DNA from 3 places in the Mesorhizobium sp. BH1-1-5 genome. Region 1 is predicted to be linked to each of the others. Evidence: predicted binding sites of a transcription regulator. Region 1 holds the regulator's gene; each other region holds the start of a gene.

Region 1 (3,260 bases):
TCGAGGTCAAGAACCTCAACTTCTACTATGGCCAGTCGAAGGCGCTGAAGGACATCAACCTGTCCCTGCCGGAGCGCAGCGTGACGGCCTTCATCGGCCCGTCGGGCTGCGGGAAGTCGACGCTGCTGCGCGTGCTCAACCGCATCTACGAGCTCTATCCGAAGCAGAGCGCCGAGGGCCAGGTGCTGCTCGACGGCAAGAACATCCTCGACCGCTCGCAGGACCTCAACCTGCTCAGGACCAAGATCGGCATGGTTTTCCAGAAGCCGACGCCTTTCCCGATGTCGATCTACGAAAACATCGCCTTCGGCGTCAGGCTCTATGAGAAGATCAGCAAGGCCGAGATGGACAGCCGCGTCGAGCAGGCGCTGAAGCGCGCCGCGCTCTGGAGCGAGGTCAAGGACAAGCTCAACGCCAGCGGGCTCAGCCTTTCCGGCGGCCAGCAGCAGCGCCTGTGCATCGCCCGCACCGTGGCGGTGAAGCCCGAGGTCATCCTGCTCGACGAGCCGGCCTCGGCGCTCGATCCCCTGTCGACGGCCAAGATCGAGGAGCTGATCGACGAATTGCAGGCCGACTACACGATCGTCATCGTCACCCACAACATGCAGCAGGCGGCGCGCGTGTCGCGGCAGACGGCGTTCATGTATCTCGGCGAGCTGGTGGAGTTCGACCGGACCGAGAAGATCTTCACCTCGCCTCGCGAGAAGCGCACGCAGGACTACATCACCGGCCGCTTCGGCTGAGTACATACGAGGACATCATCATGGCCGAACATACCGTCGCCTCCTTCGACGAGGATTTGAGGCAGATCAGCCGGCTCATCAACGACATGGGCGATCTCGCCGGCTCCATGGTCGGCGGCGCGACCAGGGCCCTGCTCGAAACCGACAATGCGCTGGCGCAGCGCGTCGTCTCCGACGACGCCATCATGGACGCGCGCCAGCGCGAGCTCGACGACCGCGCCATCACGCTGATCGCCAAGCGGCAGCCGATGGCCGACGATCTTCGTCACGTGGTCGGCTCGATCCGCATGGCGGGCGACCTCGAGCGCATCGGCGACCTCGCCAAGAACATCGCCAAGCGCGTCGGTTCGGTCGGCGTCAGCGCCGCGCCGCGCGACCTCACGCATTCGATCGATTCCATGGCGCAGATGGTGCTGATCCAGGTCCAGGCCGTGATCCAGGAATATACGGCGGGCGATGCCACGGCGCTGGCCAAGCTTCGCAACGACGACGAGCGCATCGACGTCAAATACACGTCCGTCTTCCGCGAGCTGTTGACCTACATGATGGAAGACCCGCGCAACATCACCGCTTGCACGCATCTTTTGTTCTGCGCCAAGAATCTCGAGCGCATCGGCGACCATGTGACCAACATCGCCGAGAACGCCTACTATGTGCTGACCGGCACCCAATTGCCCGCCAACCGTCCGAAGCAGGACGAGACGGCAATGTCGGCGCCGGCGGCCTGACGGAAAAGGTTACCCCGATGATCGCGCCACGCATCATGGTGGTGGAGGACGAGGAGCCGCTGGGGGTGCTGCTCCGCTACAACCTCGAATCCGAAGGTTACCAGGTTGAAGTGGTGACCCGCGGCGACGAGGCCGAAATCCGCCTGCAAGAAAACGTTCCCGACCTGCTCGTGCTCGACTGGATGGTGCCGGCGGTTTCCGGCATCGAGCTCTGCCGGCGTCTCAGGATGCGGCCCGAGACCGAGCGGCTGCCGATCATCATGCTGACGGCGCGCGGCGAGGAAAGCGACCGCGTGCGCGGCCTTTCGACCGGCGCCGACGACTATCTGGTCAAGCCGTTCTCGACGCCGGAGTTCATGGCGCGCGTCAAGGCGCTGCTGCGCCGCGCCAAGCCGGAGGTGCTGTCCAGCGTGCTCAAGGTCGGCGACATCGTGCTCGACCGCGAATCGCACCGCGTCTACCGCAAGAAGAGCGAGATCAGGCTCGGCCCGACCGAGTTCCGCCTGCTCGAATTCATGATGCGCCATCCCGGCCGCGTGTTCTCGCGCAGCCAGCTGCTCGACAATGTCTGGGGCGAGACGATCTATATCGACGAGCGCACCGTGGACGTGCATGTCGGGCGCCTGCGCAAGGCCGTCAACAACGGCCGCATGCCGGACGTCATCCGCACCATCCGTGGCGCGGGTTACGCGATCAGGGAAGATTAGTCTCGGGGCGCGCCGAAGTCCTGACAGCTAGGCACTTCCAACATCTACGCTGGTCAGTAGCCGAGACGCTTGTGCTTCGTCATCCACGGGCGGAGCAAGGAGCGCAGCGACGCGGCGCAGACCCGAGGATCCATGCCGTGACGTCGACGCGCCGCGGCGGTGCAGAATTCTGCTCCGCTGCGCATGGATTCCAGGGTCTTCGCGACGGAGCTTCGCTCCTGCTTCGCCCTGGAATGACGAAGCTGCGGGGGCTTCGCACGGAAACCAACGATCAAGGTTGATCAGGCGACGTGCTTGCCCGCTCGCGCCTGGCCTCCCGGCGCGAAAATCTCCTGGTCGACGAAGGTCAGCGCGCGCATGGCGCAGCCTTCGCGGATCAGCGGCAGTTCGTTCGGCTCGGTGTCGAAGGAGATCGACTTGGAGTGCTGGCCGCCGGCGGTCTGGGCGATCGCCTCCCTCAGCGCCGGCTCGATCAGGTCGAAGGCGGCCGCGCTGACGCCGACCATGGCGACGGGCGCCGGGTCGATCAAGGCAAACAGGCTGCCGAGACCGAAGCCAAGCGCTTCGCCGGCCCGGCGATAAGCCTCCCGTTCGGGGCCGTCCTCCTGACGGGCCTTTGCGGCAAGGGCGCGCATGTCGGCGTCGCCGACGTCGGTTGGCGCGGCATCCTCGCTTATTCCCATGGCGCTGCGCCAGATCGCATAATTGCCGGCATAGGCCTCGACGCAGCCGCGCCGGCCGCAGCGGCAAAGCGCGCCGCCCGGACGATGGATCATGTGGCCGAACTCGCCGCCCGAGGAATGCGTGCCGGTGAACAGCGCGCCTTTCAGCACCAGCCCCATGCCGATGCCGTGCGAGAGCAGGATGGCGATGAAGTCGTCGCGATAGCGCTCGGGATCGCGCCATTGCAGCGCCACCGCCATCATGTTGCAGTCGTTCTCCGTTGTGGCCGGGATGCCGAATTCCTTTTCGAGGATATCGGCGAAGGGAATGTCGGTCAGCGGCGTGATCGGCGACCACAGCATGGCGCGTGAACGGGAATCGGTGATGCCTTGAATGCCCATGGCGATGCGGGCGACGCT
Region 2 (3,260 bases), on a different contig from region 1:
CGGCACCGACATCGCCAATTGGGAAAAGGCGGTAAGGCCGAACACCAAGCTGTTCTTCCTGGAAAGCCCGACCAATCCGACGCTGGAAGTGGTCGATATCGCCGCGGTCGCCAAGCTCGCCAATTCGATCGGCGCGCGCGTGATCGTCGACAATGTCTTTGCAACGCCGCTGCAGCAGAAGCCCTTGCTGCTCGGCGCCCATATCGTCGTCTATTCGGCGACCAAGCATATAGACGGCCAGGGCCGCTGCCTCGGCGGCGTCATCCTGTCGGACAAGAAATGGATCGACGAGAACCTGCACGACTATTTCCGCCACACCGGCCCGAGCCTGTCGCCCTTCAACGCCTGGACGCTACTGAAGGGCCTGGAGACGCTGCCGCTGCGGGTGCGCCAGCAGACCGAGAGCGCCGGCAAAATCGCCGATTTCCTGGCCGGACGGCCGGAGATCGCACGCATCATCTATCCGGGCCGCGCCGATCATCCGCAGGCGGATGTCGTGAAGAAGCAGATGTCGGGCGGCTCGACGCTGATCTGCCTCGACGTCAAGGGCGGCAAGCAGGCGGCCTTCGCCTTGCAGAACGCGCTCGACATCGTGCTGATCTCGAACAATCTCGGGGACGCCAAGAGCCTGATCACCCATCCGGCGACGACGACCCACAAGAACCTGAGCGACGACGCGCGGGCAGAGCTGGGCATCGGGCCAGGCACGCTCAGGCTCTCCGTCGGCCTTGAGGACGCCGACGATCTGCTGGAGGACATCGAGCAGGCGCTGAAGGCGGCCAAATAGAAAGCCACTGCCAGTCGCGGCCTGAGCCTTCCAGAGCCGCAATCCCGGGCGGAAAAGCGCCACACACTTTTCCTGGAATTGCTTCAGGCGAGCTCTTCCAGTTCGGTCATCGCCTTGGTGCGGATGGTCATGGCGTTGCCGCGCCATTCCACGGCGCCGCCGAACCAGGCGCGCGCCCAGATGGCGGGCAGCATGAAGTCGCGCGCGATCATCGCGGTGACGCTGCGCGGCGACAGGTACCAGCCCTTGGCCGACGCCAGCAGGCATTCCGGCAAATAGGCGATCGCCAGCACGCATAAAGCCGTGCCGGGCAGGCTGACGCCGGCGCCTGCCGCGGCAACCAGCGCCAGCAGCAGCGCCATCGCCGCACCGGTCAGGATCTCCGGCGCGAAGAACAGCGGGAAGGTGACCCGGCGCAGCCGCGCCCAGCGCGCCTGGCGCGACCAGATTTCGGCGCGCGAACGCTGGCCGAGCGGCTGCTCGAAAGGCGAGGCGACGAGATTGACGCGCAAGCCCAGGCTGTTGACCAGCTTGGTGGCGGCCGCGTCCTCGGCGATCTCGGCGGCCAAAGCCTGGATGCCGCCATTGGCGTCCAGCATCGGCTTGTTCCACAGCATGCTCTTGCCCTGGGCGAAGCCAAGGCCGAGCGCCTCGCCGGCATATTGCCAGCGCGCCTGCAGGGTGTTGAGAAACGCGCATTCGACTTCGGCCCAAAACCCGTCCGGCCGCGAGCCGATCGGCGTCGAGCAGACGAGGCCGGTATCCGCGCGCCACGCCGCCATCAGCTGCTGGACATAGTCCCTCGGCATCAGCACGTTGGAATCGGCGAGGACGACCCAATCGTGCCGCGCCGCCTGCCAACCCTTGACGCAGTTGTTGAGCTTGGGATTGGCGCTGATGCGGTCGTCTCCTATCAGCAGCCGCGCCGGAACCTTCGGGTAGCGCGCGATCGCCGCATTGACGAGCCTGACGACCGGGTCTTCGGCGTGCGCGACGCAGAAGATCAGCTCATAGCGGGGCCAGTCGAGCGAGAAGGCGCGCTGCAAGGTCTCCTGCGCGAACGGCTCGACGCCGCGCAAGGGAACGATGATCGAGACCGGCTGGGTGCCTGCTGCGGGCGGCGCAATGACACGCCGCCGTCTGAGCCGCGACGAGGCGAGCAGGATGCTGGCGAGATTGGATAGGAGAAGGGCTGACGAAGCCAGGCCGGCTGCGATAGTCGGTTCCATCGAGATCTGGTCACTCCCGACAGGGCGTTTCACCGTTTCAGCGAAAACGGCGAACCGCTCTATCTCTTTGTTTTCACGCGATCCCGGACGGGAAACCGCTCACACTTTTCCTGCAATTGCTTCAGGCCACAGCGGCCGTTTCATCCGTCGACAGAATGTCCGAGTCGCCCGGCACGGTTTGTGCACACCAACATTGTCATGTGTCACTTAAATGACATTGTTTTTCGGCACCTGCGCCTACAAGGCTGGCAGGACGGTCGGCGCTGCGCGTCAAACAGCGAAGCGCGACGAATGTTCCGCGGCGGCAACCGGAGTGGCCCATGTATCGCGCAGTGACGCGCAACATCGAAGTCCTGGTCAGGCCCTTCTATCTGGAGGACCGCTCCGATCCGTCCGAGAACCGCTATGTCTGGGGCTACCAGGTGACGATCGACAACCGTTCCGATGAATTCGTGCAACTTCTGTCGCGCTACTGGCATATCACCGACGGGCGAGGCCGGGTCGAGGAGGTGCGCGGCGCCGGCGTCGTCGGCGACCAGCCGGAACTCAATCCCGGCGACAGCTATCAGTACACCTCAGGCTGCCCGCTCTCGACGCCGTCGGGCATCATGGTCGGCCACTACACGATGCGCAACGGCCGCGGCGAGACGTTCGATATCGCCATTCCGGCTTTCTCGCTCGACATGCCGGGGACGAGGCGCACGGTGAATTAAAGAACTCGAGTTCCTAGCCCCACGAAGTGGGGAGAGGAACCGGAGCTTTCTTACTTCACGAATTCGGCCGGATCGAAGTCGTATTGCGTCGAGCAGAACTCGCAGGCGACATGGATGCCGCCGTCCTCGGTCGAGTCCTTGATCTCCTGCGCCGAAAAGCCTTCGAGGATGCCGTGGATCTTCTCGCGCGAGCAGGAGCACTGGTCGGCGACCGGCACGCCGCGGAAGACGCGCACGCCGTGTTCGTGGAACAGCCGGTAGAGCAGCCGCTCGGCGCCCACCGTCGGGTCGATCAGCTCGGTCGGCTCGATAGTGCCGAGCAGCGCCAGCAATTCCTGCCAGGAATTGTCGGCCGGCTGATGCGTAACGTCCCGCGGATCGCCGTCGCCGCCCGAAATGTCGGGCACGCGCATGCGCTCCGGCGCCTGCGGCAGGAACTGCGCCAGGATGCCGCCGGCGCGCCACTGCTCGCGCGCGCCGGCCGGGCCGGGCGTGACCAGCTTGGCGACCGACATCTTGATCTCAGTCGGG
Region 3 (3,260 bases), on a different contig from region 1:
AGCCGAGCGGGGAATCGCCGACCGCCACGCCATCGGCCGGATAGACCGCATAGAGCGGCTCGTCGCCCATCTGCTTCAGCTTGTCGTTGGTCTCCTTCAGCGTCGCCTCGTAATTCCACATCGCGTCATAGAGCGTGCCCTTGCGCGCGGAATCGACATAGAGATCGGCCAGCCAGCCTGACGAACCGGAGGAGCGGGCGACGCCCTGCAACAGGGCGCCGACCGTGTCGTGCACGGAGGCGTTGTTGAGGTCGCCGGGCTCGATCACCTGCTTGCCGCCGAGCGCGCTGGACAGCATCGCCAGATAGGCGCTGGCGCCGGAATTCGACTGCGTTGCCGACGTCATCAGGAATTTGAGCTTGCCGTCTTTCACCGCGGCAAGGATGTCCTTCATGTACACGTCGTTGCCGACCCAGCCCAGTTCGGCGGCCTTGGATTTGCGCACGCCGAGGATGACCGGCATCTGCGCGATAGAGGTGAGGTTGCGTACCTTGCGGCCGGTATCGAACAGGTCGACCCAAACGCTCGATGCCGGCCACACCGCATCCTGGTCGAGGCCGGCGGGCTTCTGCAGGCCGAGGCCAATATCGAGCGAGCCCTGGTAAGAGATGGAGCAGGTCGCGCCCTGCTTGGCGCAGAACTCCTGCACGATCGGTTCCAGCACCGTGTTTTCGGAACCGGAGACGATCGAGAATTTGACATGGCTCGAATTGCAGGCGGCGAGCAGCAGCGCGGCCGCCAGCACCAGTACGGACGAAAGCTTCATTCGCATCGAGGCCCCGTCAGCCTTGGAGCCGGATGGTTTCAGGTCCACTTGACCTGAAACCATCCGGCTCCAAATCAAAGAGATAGAGCATGATGTCGTCCGAAAACCGCTTCACACTTTTCGGCATCATGCTCCGGTCAGCGCTTTCTTGAGGTCGGCGGTCATCTGGTCCATCTGCTTTTCGGCATCGGCCCGCTTCTGCCGGCCTTGCTCCTGGACCTTGAGCACACCCTGCACGGTATCGATCAGATCGCGGTTGGCCTGCGCCAGCGTCTCGACATCGACGATGCCGCGCTGCGCCTGCTCTTCGATCGAGATGGCCTGGTCCTTCATCATCTTCGATGTCTGGCGGATCATCTCGTTGGTGGCGTCGGTGACCGTCTTTTGCAGCTCCAGCGCCGACTTCTGGTTGGTCAGCCCAAGCAGGATGACCATCTTCTGCTTCCAGGCAGGCACCGTCAGCGCCGAGGTCGCCTGCAGGTTCTCGATCAGCGTCTCGTCGCCCGACTGCACGATGCGGATCTGCGGCAATTGCTGGATGCCGAGCTGGCGCGCCTGCACCAGATAGAAGATGCGCTTTTCCAGCCGGTCGAGCGCCTGCACCGCGTCCTGATAGGCCTGAGCCTCCAGCGCTCCGGCTGAATCGCTTGCCTTGGCGTCGGCCGCGGCCTTGAGCTTCGGCAATTCGTTGGCGCGGTAATCGTCCACGAATTTCTTGCCGGCCTGCGCATAGGCGTCGAGGTTGAGGATGGACTCCTTCGTTTGCTCGTGGAGGTCATCGAGCACGGCGATGTCTCGGCGCAGCGTGTCCTTGTGACGATCGAGCTCCAGGCCGATGCGGTCGATCTGCCCGGCCACATCCTCGTATTTATCCTTGAAGCGCTCGAGCCGCGCCTTGAACGAGGAGAACAGGTTGCTCAGGAACCCTTCCTCCTTCAGCGAGGCGGGGTCGAGATTCCGGGCTTTCATGATGATATCGGTCAGCAGCGTGCCGGTGTCGCCGAGATCGCGGTTGCGGATCTGCGACAGAATCTTGTCGGCATAGTCGCTGACCGCTTGCTGGGCGCGGTCGCCGAAGACCGAAATCGCCGCGCGGTCGCGGATATCGATGCCGCCTTCGATCCTGGCGACTTCACCAGGATTGGCCGCGATTACCGGCAATTTCGAAGTGTCGTCGAGCAGAGTGATGCTGTTCTCGTCGGCCATTCAGACCTCCCCGTGAGTGAACAGTATCTCGATAGACAGTGTGTGACAGACATATGACAGCAGGGCGGTACGCCGCTCTGGGTTGTGAAATGCCTGACCCTTCAACTCGTGCCTGGACGAGGCACCTCTACCCGCGTTGCGGCAGGCGACCGGGCGAGCAGCGGCAGGCAGATGAGATAGAGCGCGGCACCCGCGATCCACACCAGCCCGGGAAAGAAGCTGCGTGTGCGGAAATAGAGCGTTGCGATGGCAAGCGGCCCGACCACCGAGACCAGGCTGGTCATGCTGGTAAGCACGCCCTGCAGCCGGCCCTGGTGATCGGCGCCGACCCGTGACGTGAGCAGGGATTGCAGTGCGGGGGTGCCGATGCCGCCAAGGCAGAAGAGCGGCAGCAGCGCGAAGGCCATCCAGCCCCGCCAGGCAAGCGCGACCGAGACGTAGGCCGCGCTGTCGGCGAGGATGGCGACGAGCAGCGCGCGCCTTTCGCCCCAGCGCTCGGCGATCGGGCCGGCGACGAAGCCTTGCGCTCCGGCATGGAACAGGCCGAACAGCGCCAGCGAGATGCCGACGGTGAACAGGTCCCAGCTGAATTTGTCCTGGACATAGAGCACCCAGATCGTACCGCCGACCTCGCCGACGAGGCTGAGCACGGCGAAGGCGCCGAGCAGCGGCAGCAGGGTAGGGAAAGAAAAGGCCCAGCACAGCGGCGCCAGCGGGTTGAGCGACGGCATTTCCACCGGATTGCCGGCGCGTTTCGGTTCCGGCAACAGGAAGAAGGCGAGCGCCAGGTTCAGGCCGTTGAGGGCGGCGGCGGCCAGGAACGGCGCGCGCAGCCAGACGTCGCCCAGCACGCCGCCCAAAGCCGGGCCGGCAATGAAGCCGACACCGAAGGCAGCGCTCAAATGGCCGAAGCCGCGGGCGCGGCGGTCCTCTTCGGTGATATCAGCCATCAAGGCCGAGGCAACCGCCATGCTGGCGCCGGTGATGCCGGCGATGATGCGCCCGGCGAACAGCAGTGGCAGCGACGGCGCGAAAGCCATGAAGAGGTAGTCGGCCATCGCGCCCGCCAGCGACAGAAGCAGCACCGGCCGGCGGCCATACCGGTCCGAGAGCGCGCCAAGCAGGGGCGAGAACACCACCTGCATGGCGGCATAGACGGAGAGGAAGGCGCCAAAGATCCAGCCGATGTCATCGACATGGCCGACCGAACGCAGCAGGCCAGGCAGCACCGGCATGACCAGGCCGATGCCGACGGCGTCCATCGCCATGGCCATCAGCAAAACGAGAT

What was found. The regulator PhoB, encoded in region 1, activates phosphate uptake and scavenging genes when phosphate is short. The targets are predictions, from matches to a motif close to TGTCATNNANCTGTCAT.
Positions count from the first base shown of each region.
Region 2: the regulator PhoB is predicted to act here: its motif matches at 2,217-2,233, upstream of LB572_RS00830 (ceramide glucosyltransferase).
Region 3: the regulator PhoB is predicted to act here: its motif matches at 2,015-2,031, upstream of LB572_RS23905 (toxic anion resistance protein).

Region 1 is NZ_JAIUIM010000034.1:54,312-57,571, reverse strand. It holds gene pstB (phosphate ABC transporter ATP-binding protein PstB) at 1-743, shown strand, start outside; gene phoU (phosphate signaling complex protein PhoU) at 764-1,471, shown strand; gene phoB (phosphate regulon transcriptional regulator PhoB) at 1,489-2,178, shown strand; gene LB572_RS30785 (ROK family protein) at 2,460-3,260, opposite strand, start outside.
Region 2 is NZ_JAIUIM010000001.1:173,498-176,757, reverse strand. It holds gene LB572_RS00835 (O-succinylhomoserine sulfhydrylase) at 1-787, shown strand, start outside; gene LB572_RS00830 (ceramide glucosyltransferase) at 871-2,016, opposite strand; gene apaG (Co2+/Mg2+ efflux protein ApaG) at 2,337-2,729, shown strand; gene LB572_RS00820 (Hsp33 family molecular chaperone) at 2,780-3,260, opposite strand, start outside.
Region 3 is NZ_JAIUIM010000019.1:102,391-105,650, reverse strand. It holds gene LB572_RS23910 (VWA domain-containing protein) at 1-772, opposite strand, end outside; gene LB572_RS23905 (toxic anion resistance protein) at 893-1,972, opposite strand; gene tet (Tet(A)/Tet(B)/Tet(C) family tetracycline efflux MFS transporter) at 2,074-3,260, opposite strand, start outside.